Regions from separate parts of the Leucobacter rhizosphaerae genome, predicted to be linked through region 2. Evidence: predicted binding sites of a transcription regulator. Region 2 holds the regulator's gene; the other holds the start of a gene.
The links. The regulator HrcA, encoded in region 2, represses chaperone genes, less so after heat shock. The targets are predictions, from matches to a motif close to TTNGCACTCGNNNNNNNCGAGTGCNAA.
Positions count from the first base shown of each region.

Region 1: the regulator HrcA is predicted to act here: its motif matches at 2,007-2,033, upstream of groL (chaperonin GroEL).

Region 1 covers NZ_CP095043.1:2,837,983-2,844,543, reverse strand. Annotated here, with positions in the region: gene MUN76_RS13080 (sensor histidine kinase) at 1-109, shown strand, start outside; gene groL (chaperonin GroEL) at 316-1,935, opposite strand; gene MUN76_RS13070 (LytR C-terminal domain-containing protein) at 2,166-2,924, opposite strand; gene MUN76_RS13065 (heme/hemin ABC transporter substrate-binding protein) at 3,031-4,119, opposite strand; gene MUN76_RS13060 (FecCD family ABC transporter permease) at 4,290-5,357, shown strand; gene MUN76_RS13055 (heme ABC transporter ATP-binding protein) at 5,357-6,094, shown strand; gene MUN76_RS13050 (HtaA domain-containing protein) at 6,378-6,561, opposite strand, start outside.
Region 2 covers NZ_CP095043.1:438,472-445,032, forward strand. Annotated here, with positions in the region: gene lepA (translation elongation factor 4) at 1-850, shown strand, start outside; gene MUN76_RS02005 (DUF1990 family protein) at 847-1,563, shown strand; gene hemW (radical SAM family heme chaperone HemW) at 1,821-3,044, shown strand; gene hrcA (heat-inducible transcriptional repressor HrcA) at 3,136-4,173, shown strand; gene dnaJ (molecular chaperone DnaJ) at 4,236-5,336, shown strand; gene MUN76_RS02025 (16S rRNA (uracil(1498)-N(3))-methyltransferase) at 5,343-6,116, shown strand; gene zapE (AFG1/ZapE family ATPase) at 6,150-6,425, opposite strand; partial or broken gene zapE (cell division protein ZapE) at 6,404-6,561, opposite strand, start outside.

The DNA of each region.
Region 1 (6,561 bases), 940 kb from region 2:
ATCGATCGTGGACGCCCACGGCGGATCCGTCAGTGTGCACGAGACCCCCGGGGGCGGTGCGACCTTCCGCGTCGACCTGCCCGGCAGCACGGGCCCCGCGAACGACTGAGCCGTCCTACTACCAACGGGCACAGATACAGAGATCTGCAATCCCGCTGACCGGATGCCTCGAATCCCTCAGCCGGAACGCGGATCTCTGCACGAGCGCAGGCCTCCGCCCGAACTCAGACCTCTGCACGAGCGCACGCGCACCCCCGGGACACACACAAAACGGGGGCCGCACCCGCAGGCACGACCCCCGTTTTCAGGGAGTGCTTAGAAGTCCATCCCGGCACCCGGGTCACCGGCAGCCGGAGCGGCGGGCTCGGGCTTGTCGGCGACGACGACCTCGGTGGTGAGGAAGAGACCGGCGATCGAGGCCGCGTTCTGCAGCGCCGAACGGGTCACCTTCGCGGGATCGAGGATCCCCTGGGCGACCAGGTCGCCGTACTCACCGGTCGCGGCGTTGAGGCCGTGTCCGATCGGCAGGCTCGCGACCTGAGCGACGACCACGCCGGGCTCGAGGCCCGCGTTGAGTGCGATCTGACGCAGCGGCGCCTCGATGGCGGTCTGCACGATCTTCGCGCCCACGGCGACGTCCCCGGAGAGCTCGAGGCCGGCGAAGGCCTCCTGGCCCGCCTGGATCAGCGCGACGCCACCACCGGGCAGCACGCCCTCTTCCACGGCAGCCTTGGCGTTGCGCACGGCGTCCTCGATACGGTGCTTGCGCTCCTTGAGCTCGACCTCGGTCGCGGCACCCGCCTTGATGACGGCGACGCCACCGGCGAGCTTCGCGAGGCGCTCCTGCAGCTTCTCGCGATCGTAGTCGCTGTCGGTGTTCTCGATCTCGCGACGGATCTGGGTGACGCGGCCGGCGATGGCCTCCTCGTCGCCCGCACCCTGCACGATGGTGGTCTCATCCTTGGTGATGATGACCTTGCGCGCGGTGCCGAGCATGTCGAGCGTCGCGTTCTCGAGCTTCAGGCCGACCTCTTCCGAGATGACCTGGCCGCCGGTGAGGATCGCGATGTCCTGGAGCATGGCCTTGCGGCGATCGCCGAAGCCCGGAGCCTTGACGGCTGCCGACTTGAAAATGCCGCGGATCTTGTTGAGCACGAGGGTCGCGAGTGCTTCGCCCTCGACGTCCTCGGCGATGATGAGGAGCTGCTTGCCCGACTGGATCACCGGGTCGACGACCGAGAGCAGGTCCTTGATGTTCGAGACCTTGCTGTTGACGATGAGGATGTAGGGCTCCTCGAAGACGACCTCCTGGCGGTCGGCGTCGGTGACGAAGTACGCCGACAGGTAGCCCTTGTCGAAGCGCATGCCCTCGGTCAGCTCGAGCTCGGTGCCGAAGGTGTTCGACTCCTCGACGGTGACGACGCCCTCCTTGCCGACCTTGTCGATGGCCTCGGCGATGAGCGCGCCGATCTGCTCGTCTGCCGCCGAGATCGAGGCGGTCGCCGCGATCTGGTCGGTGGTCTCGATCTCCTTGGCGTTTGCGAGAAGCTTGGCGGTGACGGCTGCCACGGCGGCCTCGATGCCCTTCTTGATCGCGATGGGATCGCTGCCCGCGGCCACGTTGCGGAGGCCCTCGCGCACGAGCGCCTGTGCCAGCACGGTCGCGGTGGTGGTGCCGTCGCCTGCGACGTCATCGGTCTTCTTGGCGACCTCCTTGACCAGCTCTGCGCCGATCTTCTCGAAGGGGTCGTCGAGCTCGATCTCCTTGGCGATGGAGACGCCGTCGTTGGTGATCGTGGGGGCGCCCCACTTCTTCTCGAGGACGACGTTGCGACCGCGCGGGCCGAGCGTCACCTTCACGGCGTCGGCGAGGGTGTTCAGGCCCCGCTCGAGCCCACGACGTGCTTCTTCATCAAACGCAATGATCTTTGCCATGTAATTCGCCTCTCTCGGACGTTCTCGTGATGGGACTTCCGCGCCGGTGGCAGTCGCAACGACGCGGATTCTTAGCACTCAGTCGAATCGACTGCTAACACAATCTTGGCACTCACACCCGGTGAGTGCAAGCGGCGTTCGGCACTCCCGCCCAACCCACAGCCTCGATCCGCAGCGGTGAGCGACGCGTGTTCGCGAGGGGCGGACGCCGCGCCCGAACGAGACGGTGCCTACTGAACCGGCAGGCCCGTGGCGGGGTCGATCGGCAGCCCCGAGGCGGGATCGATGAGGAAGCCGGTCGCGGGGTCAATGAGCTGACCGGTCGCCGGGTCGATGGTGTACCCGGTCTCGGGATCCGTGGCGGGCTCCTCCGTGGCGGTCGTTCCCGACGTCAGCGCCTCGGCTTCGGCGATCCCGGGCCCCGCGTAGTCGGCGCCGAGCAGCACGACGAGTCGCGCTTGGTAGCTCGCGTAGTCCTGCGTCACGTAGGTCGAGATGCCGCCGAGCTTGGCGGCCAGGCCCGCCGCCGCGGCCTCATCGGCCGGATCCATGTAGAACACGGCGGAGATCTGCACGTCGGACGTGGCGGCACTGCCTGAGAAGAGGATCTGCCCCCACTGCTCCTGCGTGATGATCGTGTCGAGCGCCGCGGCGAGATTGTTCGTCGGGCTGCCGTTCAGCACCGCGACGGTCGCCGTCGGGTCGAGCTCGGCAGGCACCTTCGTGGCGGGCGCGGACGTCGCCTCGGGGCTGCCCACGATGGGGAGCTTGCCTGCGCTCCCGATACTCTGCACCGCGAGGATCCCGATCGTCGTGAGCAGGGCGAAGCCCAGCAGCGCACCGACCAGGTACTGCCAGACGTGCCGAGGGCGGGCCGTGATCCGATGGGCACCGACTCTGCCGCTGCGAGTCACCCGATCGAAGCGATCCTCGGGCAGGTGCAAACCGCTCCGCACGGGCGTCCGAGCGCCTTCGGTCTTCTGCGCCACACTCAACTCCTCGGAACCCACATGATCATTCGCCGAGCGCACGGCACATCGGCACTCTCAGCACTAGCGTACCGCGGTGCTCCTGCGAGCGCGGTGAGGAGCCGGCTCAGAGCGAGTCCGGGGCGTAGACGGCGCGGGCGAGCCCGTCGATCACATCGGGGATCCGGGTGCCCCCGGCGAACAGCACGGTGTCGTCCACGTCGATGATCCGACGGTGCTGGCCGGCCGCCGTGAGCGCGATGCTCGGCTGCGCCTGCAGCAGGCCATCGACCCCGCCCGCGCTCTCGAGCCCCTTCGTCATCACGAGGATGATGTCGGGATCCATCGCGATCAAGGCTTCCTCGGTCATCGGCTTTTCACCGACCCAGCCGATCTCCTCGGCCACGTCGACCGCGCCGATCGAACGGATCAGGCTGTCCGTGCCGCTGCCCTCCCCGAAGAGGTAGAAGATGCCGGCCGTGCCGCGCACGTAGAGGAACGCCACCCGCGGCAGCTTCGATTCGTCGGCCGGCAGGAGCTGCTGCACCTCGGCCTCCTTGGCGACGATCGCCGCGTCGAGCCCGGCGATCAGCTCGGGGGCGGCGTCGCCCACGCCGAGCGCGTCGGCGACCTGCTGCGCCGTCACGAAGCTCGACTCGGCGTCGACGGCGCGATCCACCGTCACGACCGGGATCCCGGCGTCGCGCAGCTGCAGCACCACGTCGGTCGGCCCGATGCTGCCATCGGTGATGATGAGGCTCGGGTTGAGGGCGAGCACGGCCTCGGCGTCGATCGAGTGGCCGTCGCGCGTGATGATCGGCAGATCCTCCGCCCCCGCGAAGTTCGTCGAGACGTCGCGACCCACGAGGTGGTCGCTCAAGCCGAAGGCGTACACGAGCTCGCCCAGCGTGCCGCTCAGCGAGAGCGCCAGCACCCGGGAGGTGTCCTCCACCGTGATCTCGGTGTCGCCGGCCTGATCCTTCGAAATCACCGTGGTCGGCAGCGTCGCCTCGGGCGCCTCCGCGAGCGGCGGGATGCTCGGACCGCCGATGAGCGCGGTGGTGGGGCCTTCGTACGCCGTCGGATCCTCCAGCGGCGTGACGTCGCTCAGCGGCGGCAGCTCGACCGACTCGGCCGCGGCGGTGCCGGAGGTCGCCGCGGATCCCGTCTGGCAGCCGACGAGTCCGAAGCCGAGGATCCCGACGAGTGCCACCACGGCGGCGGTGCGTATGCGAGCCCTGCCCATATCCAGTCACGCCCTTTCATCAGACGATCACCCAACTTAGCCTAACCGCATGAAGGTAAGATGAATCCGGACTTCCGGTCGCGCAGATCCGCCGCCCGCACCCGTCCGCGACGCGGCACAGAAAGCAGTACTGAGAGCGCATGAATCCTTCCCACCCGGCCACGGCGTCACGCCACACGGCCACGAAGACCATCCTGTTCGTGGTGCTCGCGGTGGCGCTCCTCGTGTCGGTTCTCGTCTCGGCCGGTACCGGGCAGCTCGGGATCCCGCCCCAGGAGGTACTGGGGTCGCTGCTGCATCGGGTGGGCATCGACTGGCTCCCGCTGCCGACGCACCCGACGGGTGATCAGACGCTGTGGGCGATCCGGTTCCCGCGCGTGGCCATGGCCGCGCTCGTGGGCGCGGGGCTCGCCGTCGCGGGCCTCATCATGCAGGCGATCTTCGGTAACCCCCTCGCGGAGCCCGGAGTCATCGGCATCTCCTCCGGCGCGGCCGTGGGTGCCGGACTCGCGATCGTCTTCGGGCTGACCGTCTTCGGCGAGTGGACGACCGCGGTCTTCGCCTTCGTCGCCGGCCTCGCCGCGACCCTCATCGTCTACGCGATGAGCCGGGCCGAGGGCAAGACGGAGGTGGTCACCCTCGTGCTCACCGGCATCGCGGTCAACGCGATCGCCGGCGCCGCCATCGCGCTGCTGACCTTCCTGGGCGACACCCAGTCCCGCGAGCAGATCGTCTTCTGGCAGCTGGGCAGCCTGGCGGGCAGCCGCTGGTCGCAGGTGCTGATCGTCGCTCCCGTCATCGCGATCGGGCTGATCGTCGCCTACGCCGTCGCCCGGAAGCTCGACCTCCTCTCGCTCGGCGAGCGCAACGCGCGTCACCTCGGCGTGAACGTCGAGGCGCTCCGGATCGGCATGATCTTCATCGTGGCGCTGCTCACCGGCGCTGCCGTGGCCTTCGCGGGAATCATCGCGTTCGTCGGGCTCGTGATCCCGCACCTCATGCGTATGATCCTCGGCCCGGCCCACCTCCCCCTCGTCACCGCATCGGCGCTCGGCGGAGCGCTGCTCCTCACCCTCGCGGATCTCGGGGCGCGCACGATCGTGCCGATGGCCGATATGCCCATCGGCATGCTCACGGCGCTCGTCGGCGGCCCCTTCTTCTTCTGGCTGCTGCGTCGAACGCGCAAGCGGGCCGGGGGGTGGGGCTGATGGCCGCGGCCCGGCACATCGCGCTGCCGCAGCGGACGCCGATCGGCGAGACCGTCTGCGCAGCCGACTCGGTCACCCTGTCTCGCGGCGGTCGCGTGCTGCTCGATGCGGTGTCGCTCGAGGTACGGGCGGGCGAGGTGCTGGCGCTCCTCGGCCCGAATGGCGCGGGCAAGTCGACGCTGCTCAGTCTGCTGTCGGGTGACGTCTCCCCCGACTCCGGGGAGGTCCGCTTCGGCGATCGTCGGATCTCGGACTGGTCACTCGGCGACCTCTCGCGCCGCCGCAGCGTGCTGCTGCAGGACAACCAGCTGCTGTTCCCGTTCACCGTGCACCAGGTGGTGGAGATGGGCCGCGCGCCGTGGCGTCGCACCCCGCTCGAAGACGAGGACAATGCCGCGATCTCCGAGGCGATCGCGGCCGCCGACATCTCGCACCTCGGGAGTCGGCGCGTGCCATCGCTGTCGGGCGGCGAGCGGGCCCGCGCCGCGTTCGCCCGGGTCATGGCCGGCCGCACCGGCGTGCTGATGCTCGATGAGCCGACCGCGGCCCTCGACCTTGGGCATCAGGAGTCGGTGCTGAGCCTGGCTCGGGATCGCGCACGAGCCGGCGACGCCGTGCTGGTCGTGCTGCACGACCTGAACCTGGCGGCAGCGTACGCCGACCGGATCGCGCTCCTCCGCGAGGGAGCCATCGCGGCCTGCGATGCCCCGAGCAGGTGCTCACCGCGGAGATCGTGAGCGACGTCTATCGCACCCCGGTGGAGATCATCCCGCACCCGGTGACGGGGCGCGGATTCGTCGTGCCCCTGCGCGGCTGACGCTTCCTGGAGTGCGACCCTCGGGGCACTCGGCCCTCGGAAGCCCGTGCTCAAGCAGAGATCGGCGTTCCCGCTGAGGGATTCGGACGATCCGGTCAGCGGGAACGCAGATCCCTGCTTCAGTGCGCCTCGCCTGGCGAAGGACACCGGGGGCCTGGTCCCGCGATGCCCCGGGGCCCGGACCCCGGGAGCGCGGCCTGCGACTACGCCTGGGGCGGCGTCGGCGGGGTGTCCTGTGTCACCGGAGCAGCGGGATCCGCGGCCCCCGACCGTGCGGGGCGCTTGCGGCCCGCCACGAGCATGCCCGCGGTCACGCCGATCACGAGGATCGCGACGCCGCCGATGATGATCGGGAGCCACGGCACCTGCTGCGCCGCCGGTGCCTCC
Region 2 (6,561 bases):
CGCCGCCCTGCAGTACGAGCCCGAGACCTCGGTCGCGCTCGGCTTCGGCTTCCGCTGCGGCTTCCTCGGCCTGCTGCACCTCGAGATCATCTCCGAGCGGCTGCGGCGCGAGTTCGATCTCGACCTCATCGCAACGGCACCCAGCGTGATCTACCAGGTGACGACGGAGGACGGCAAGGAGATCACCGTCACCAATCCGTCCGAGTACCCGACCGGCAAGATCATGAGCGTGCGCGAACCGGTGGTGCGTGTGGCGATCCTCGCCCCCAAGGACTACGTGGGCACGATCATGGAGCTCTGCCAGTCGCGTCGCGGCAGCCTGATGGGCATGGAGTACCTCGGCGAGCGCGTCGAACTCCGCTACAGCATGCCGCTCGGCGAGATCGTGTTCGACTTCTTCGACCACCTGAAGAGCCGCACCCAGGGGTACGCGAGCCTCGATTACGAGCCGATGGGCGAGCAGGAGGCGGATCTGGTGAAGGTCGACATCCTGCTGCAGGGCGACCAGGTCGACGCCTTCAGCGCGATCGTCCACCGCGACAACGCCTACGCCTACGGCACGATGATGGCCGAGCGGCTCCGCAAGCTCATTCCGCGACAACAGTTCGAGGTGCCGATCCAGGCGGCGATCGGCGCGCGCGTGATCGCGCGAGAGACGATCCGCGCGATCCGCAAGGATGTGCTCGCGAAGTGCTACGGCGGCGACATCAGCCGCAAGCGCAAGCTGCTCGAGAAGCAGAAGGAGGGCAAGAAGCGCATGAAGATGGTCGGCCGGGTCGAGGTGCCTCAGGAAGCCTTCATCGCCGCGCTCTCCGGGGATGTCGAGGGCAAGGACGCGGGGAAGAAGTGAGCGGAGCGGAGCCCACCCGGCGCAGCAGCCACGTCGAGATGCCGGCAGCCTACGCGGCGGTCGGCGCGTCGAAGCTGCCCGATCTGCTGCGCTTTCCGCCCGAGGGGAGCACTCCCTACGAGGAGTCGCTCCAACTCGGCAGCGGTCAGGATCGGTTCATCGCCGCGTCGAGTCTGCTGATGACGTGGGGCGCGCAGCGGGGGACCGGGATCGCGGTCACCCACGTGTCGCGTGGCACCGATGCGGAGTACGTCGGACCCGAGTTCGACGAGCAGGGCCGCGCCCAGGCCGTGAGCGAGATCGAGGAGCAGTTCGGCCCCGATGGAGAGCCCTACCTCGTCGCCGGGACCACGGCGGTGCTGGCCGCACCGGGGAAGCCGGAGCGCAGCATCCTCGTCGTGTACACGGTGACGGAGGAACGGGTCGTCGGCTTCGCGTGGGGCACGAGCGACGAGCTCGGCGCCGTCGGCGAGCAACGGTTCACGGTCGAGTTCCGCGAGGACGACACGGTCTGGGCGGTGGCGCGGGGCTTTCTGACGTCCCCGAAGAACGGGCTGCTCGGGCTGAAGGCGCGCGCGGTGATCCGCGAGGCGATCGATGCCGCGCGGGATCAGCTCGCCGCCCTGGCACCCGGGGCGGCGCCGGTGCCCCGGTCGCGGAGGAGCCGGCGATCGAGGAGCCAGATGGTGAGGAGTCGACCGCCGAGCAGGTGACTGTCGATGATCCGGTCGATGTGCCGGTTGTGGAGCAGCCGGAAGCGGAGACGTCCGAAATCGAGGAACCAGAGCTCGAGGATCCCGAGGAGGGTCCCGAGGCCGAGGTACCCGCGTCGGCAGCATCTGACGTCGCGGACACCCCGGACCCGGCTGACCCCGTTGACGCCCCGGATGCCCGCGCCACTCACCAGCGACGCCCCAGCAGGCCGCAGCCGTGAGCCCGGTGCGTCCCGGTCCGATGTCGAGGTACTCGCGTGCCCAGCGTTCTGCCTGACGGCGATCCCGCACCCGAGGACGGCGCGCTCCCTGAGCGGGTGCTCGAGGGCGCCGCGGACCGCCGGTTCGGCGTGTACGTGCACGTGCCCTACTGCCGGGTGCGCTGCGGCTACTGCGACTTCAATACGTACACGGCCAGTGAGCTCGGCGGCACGAGCCGGGGGGACTACGCCGGCCAGGTGCAGCAGGAACTCGCCTTCGGCGCCGCGACGATGGCGCGGGTGGGACTGCCCGAGCGGCCGGTCTCCACGGTGTTCTTCGGCGGTGGCACCCCGACCCTGCTGCCCGCGAGCGACCTCACCGCGATGCTCGGTGGCATCACCCGCCACTGGGAGCTCGCCGACGGTGCCGAGGTGACGACCGAGGCGAACCCCGACTCGGTCGACGAGGCGTACCTCCACGCCCTCGCCGAGGCCGGCTTCACCCGGGTCAGCTTCGGCATGCAGTCGGCGGTGCCGCACGTGCTGCGGACGCTCGACCGCACCCACGCACCCGAGCGGGTGCGGCTCGTGACGAAGTGGGCGCGGGATGCCGGTCTGCAGGTGAGCGTGGACCTCATCTACGGCACGCCTGGAGAGAGCCTCGCCGACTGGGAGCGCTCGGTCGAGGCGGCGCTCGCGACGGAGCCGGACCACATCTCGGCCTATGCGCTGATCGTGGAGACGGGCACGAAACTCGCGGCCCAGATCCGCCGAGGCCAGGTGCCCGAGCCCGATGAGGATCTCCACGCCGACATGTACGAGCTCGCGGATGCGGCCTTCGGTCGCGCCGGCTTCAGCTGGTACGAGATCAGCAACTGGTCGCGTTCTCCCGAGACCCGCTCGCGGCACAACCTCGCCTATTGGACGGGGGAGGACTGGTGGGCCGCGGGACCCGGCGCGCACAGCCACATCGGCGGCGTGCGCTGGTGGAACGTGAAGCACCCGGGACCGTACGCCGAGCGGATCGCCCGGGGGATCTCACCCGCGCACGCCCGTGAGGTCCTCTCTCCGGAGGCCGTTCGCGACGAGCGGATCCTGCTCGAGACGCGCATCGCGGACGGGTTGCCGGCCGACCTGCTGAGCGAGATCGAGCGACGGGCGATCCCGGAACTCATCGCCGACGGGCTCATCGACGGTCGTGCAGCCATTCACGGTCGGGTCGTGCCGACGCTGCGCGGCCGGCTGCTCGCCGACACGGTCGTCCACCGACTCCTCGGCTGACCGTCCCCACAGCCCGCACTGCGCTAGACTTGGCACTCAGACTGATCGAGTGCCAATGCCCGGCGCGGTCGTGACGAGGAGGGGTGGAGCCGTGGTTTCCGAACGCAGTCTCGCCGTGCTCCACGCGATCGTGAGCGACTACGTCTCTTCGAACGAGCCGGTGGGCTCGAAGGCGATCGTCGACCGGCACAGCTTCGGCGTGTCCGCGGCGACGATTCGCAACGACATGGCGCTCCTCGAAGAAGACGAGCTCATCGCGCAGCCGCACACGTCCTCCGGCCGGGTGCCGACCGACAAGGGCTACCGCCTGTACGTCGACACCCTCGCGAAGATCCGACCGCTCACAGTCGCGCAGCGCACGGCGATCGAGCGCTTCCTCGGCGAGGCCGCCGATCTCGACGACGCGATGTCCCGCACCGTGCGGCTGCTCTCGCAGCTCACCAACCAGGTCGCCGTCGCGCAGTACCCGTCGCTGCGGCGCACGGTCGTGCGCCACCTGGACCTCGTCGCGGTGGCTGAGGACCGGATCCTCAGCGTGCTCATCCTCGGCAGCGGGGTGGTGGAGCAGCAGATGGCGCGGCTCCCGGCGTCCCGGGTGACCGAGGCCTGGGTCCAGGGGCTCCGCGAGCGCATCGCCGGAGTGACGGTCGGGCGCGACGTCGACGCCGCGGCCGCCGGGGTGATCGGCCTGCAGGCCTCCGTCGAGGACTGGGCCCAACCGGGCGAGTCTGAGCTCGTGACCGCCGTGCTCGACGCCGTGAGCACCCAGATGCAGGCGAACCGGAGTGACCGGATCGCGATCGCCGGCGCGGCGAACCTGTCGCGTCCGGGTGATTTCGACGGCAGCCTGCCGCTCGTGCTCGAGGCGATCGAAGAGCAGGTCACGCTGCTCCGCCTCTTCGACGAGCTGGTGCAAGACGAGCGCGACGTGTCCGCCTCGATCGGTCGCGAGAACGAGCCCTACGGGCTCTCCGAGGCCTCGATCATCGCCTCGAGCTACGAGGCGGAGGGCACCTCGGTGTCCCGACTCGGCGTGCTCGGCCCCCTGCGCATGGACTACGCGGGGAACATCGCGTCGGTGCGCGCCGTCGCGCGCTACCTGAATCGCCTGCTCGGCGAAGACCAATAGCCACCGCCGCGCATCGCGGCGTCCGCACGTACCCGAACACCAGCAATCTGAGGAGCACATCAGTGGCCGACCACTACGAGACCCTTGGGGTGACCCGCGAGGCGACTCCCGAAGAGATCAAAAAGGCCTACCGGCGGCTCGCCCGCGAACTGCATCCGGACGTCAACCCGAGTGAAGAGGCGTCGGAGCGCTTCAAGGGCGTGACCCACGCCTACGACGTGCTGAGCGACCCCGAGCAGCGCCAGCGCTACGACATGGGCGGCGGCCAGTCCGACATGGGCGGCTTCGGCGACATCTTCGAGACGTTCTTCGGGGGCGGCGGATTCGGCGGCGGCCAGCGCGGCCCGCGATCCCGCTCGGAGCGCGGCGACGACGCGATGATCCGGGTCGACGTGACCCTCGAGGAGGTCATCTTCGGCGTGCAGCGCGAGGTCACCATCAACACCGCGGTGCTGTGCGGCGCCTGCCAGGGCACGTGCTGCCAGCCCGGCACCCACCCGGTCACGTGCGACGTCTGCCACGGGCAGGGGCAGGTGCAGCGCCAGGTCCGCTCGCTCTTCGGCAACGTCGTGACGATGCACCCCTGCGGCAGCTGCCAGGGCTACGGCACGGTCATCGAGCACCCCTGCGTCGAGTGCGCCGGCAAGGGTCGGGTGCGCGAGCGCCGCACGATCCCGGTCGACATTCCGTCCGGGATCGACACCGGCACGCGGCTGCAGATGCGCGGCGGCGGCGAGGTCGGCCCGGGCGGCGGACCGAACGGCGACCTGTTCATCGAGTTCCGTGTCACGCACGACGACGTCTTCAGCCGCGATGGCAACGACCTGCTCTGCACCATGCAGCTCGCCATGACCGACGCGATCCTCGGCACCGAGTCGACGGTCCCGGCGCTCGACGGTGAGGTCTCGGTCGAGATTCCCGCGGGCACCCAGTCGGGCGACGTCATCACGGTGCGCGGGCGCGGGATCCAGGCCCTGCGCTCCACCTCGCGCGGCGACCTGAAGATCGCCGTGCAGGTCGCCACCCCCGAGAAGCTCTCGAATCGTGAGAAGGATCTGGTGCGCCAGCTCGCCACGCTGCGCAAGGACGCCCCGCCGCACCTCGGCGAATTCCAGCAGAGCTTCTTCGGCAAGATCCGCGACCGCTTCTTCCGTCAGGGCTGACCGCGCGTGGCGAACCTCTACCTCGTCGATGCGCAGGAGGCCGGTGCGTGGCAGCCCGGCACCCTCGTCGAGGTGTCGGGAGACGAGGCGCGCCACGCGGTGCGGGTCAGCCGGTTGCGCGCGGGGGAGCAGATCCTCGTGGGAGACGGGCACGGGGCGCAGGCCTCAGGTACGGTCGAGCACGTTGCCAAGGACCGGTTCGCGGTGCGCCTCGCATCGGTGGATCGCGCTCCCGCGGCGCAGCACCGGCTGGTGCTCGTGCAGGCGCTCGCGAAGGGTGACCGGGACGAACGCGCCGTCGAGCAGGCGACCGAGTTCGGCGTCGACGACATCGTGCCCTGGCAAGCGGAGCGCTCGGTGTCACGCTGGGACGGTGCGGGCGGTGCGGAGAAAGCCGCGAAGGGCGTCGCGAAGTGGCAGCGCATCGCCCGGGAGGCTTCGAAGCAGTCGCTGCGTGCCTGGATCCCGCGCGTGCACGACCCCATCGATCTCGCCGGACTCCGCAATCGCGCGGAGCAGCCGGGCGTCGACGTGGTGGTGCTGCACCCGCGAGGGATCGGCACCCTGGCGCAGTGGTCGCGCACTCGACGCGCTGAGTGCGCCCCGACCGACGAGACGCTCGTGGTGATCGGCCCCGAGGGCGGCTTCACCGATGCCGAACTCGACGCGCTGGAATCCTCGGGAGCCGCGGTGCTCCGACTCGGCGACACCGTGCTGCGCACCTCGAGCGCCGGCCCCGCCGGGCTCGCAGTGCTGAACGTCGCGCTCGGCCGCTGGTAGGCGCCCCGCAACTCGGTGCGGGATCGGCCGCACTCAGACTCGGGCGTCGCGCGTCTCGAGCAATCCCAATCGACTGTTGGTGCGCGCGGTGTCGCGATTCGCGCCGTCGATGTCCAGGATCTCGTCGAGCGGGTGATCCGAGACGAGCACCAGCTCGGCCGCGCGGTCGTACAGCACATCGATGAGGTTGACCCAGCGGCGCCGCACCGCCTCGGTCTCCCGCGAGAGCCGGGGACCCCGTCGATCACCACCCGCGTGCGGTGGTCCGTGAGATTCAGGTAGTCGAGGGTAGCGCGCGCCTGTCGGCACAGAGCGTCGAAGTTGAATCGCGCGGCGTCTGCGGCGAACCCGGTGGTGGCGATCTCGTAGTGCCCCGCGACGATGGTGCCCGGGGTCTGCTCGGTCGGCAGATCCCACTGCCGCAGGATCTCGGCCAATCCCTCCG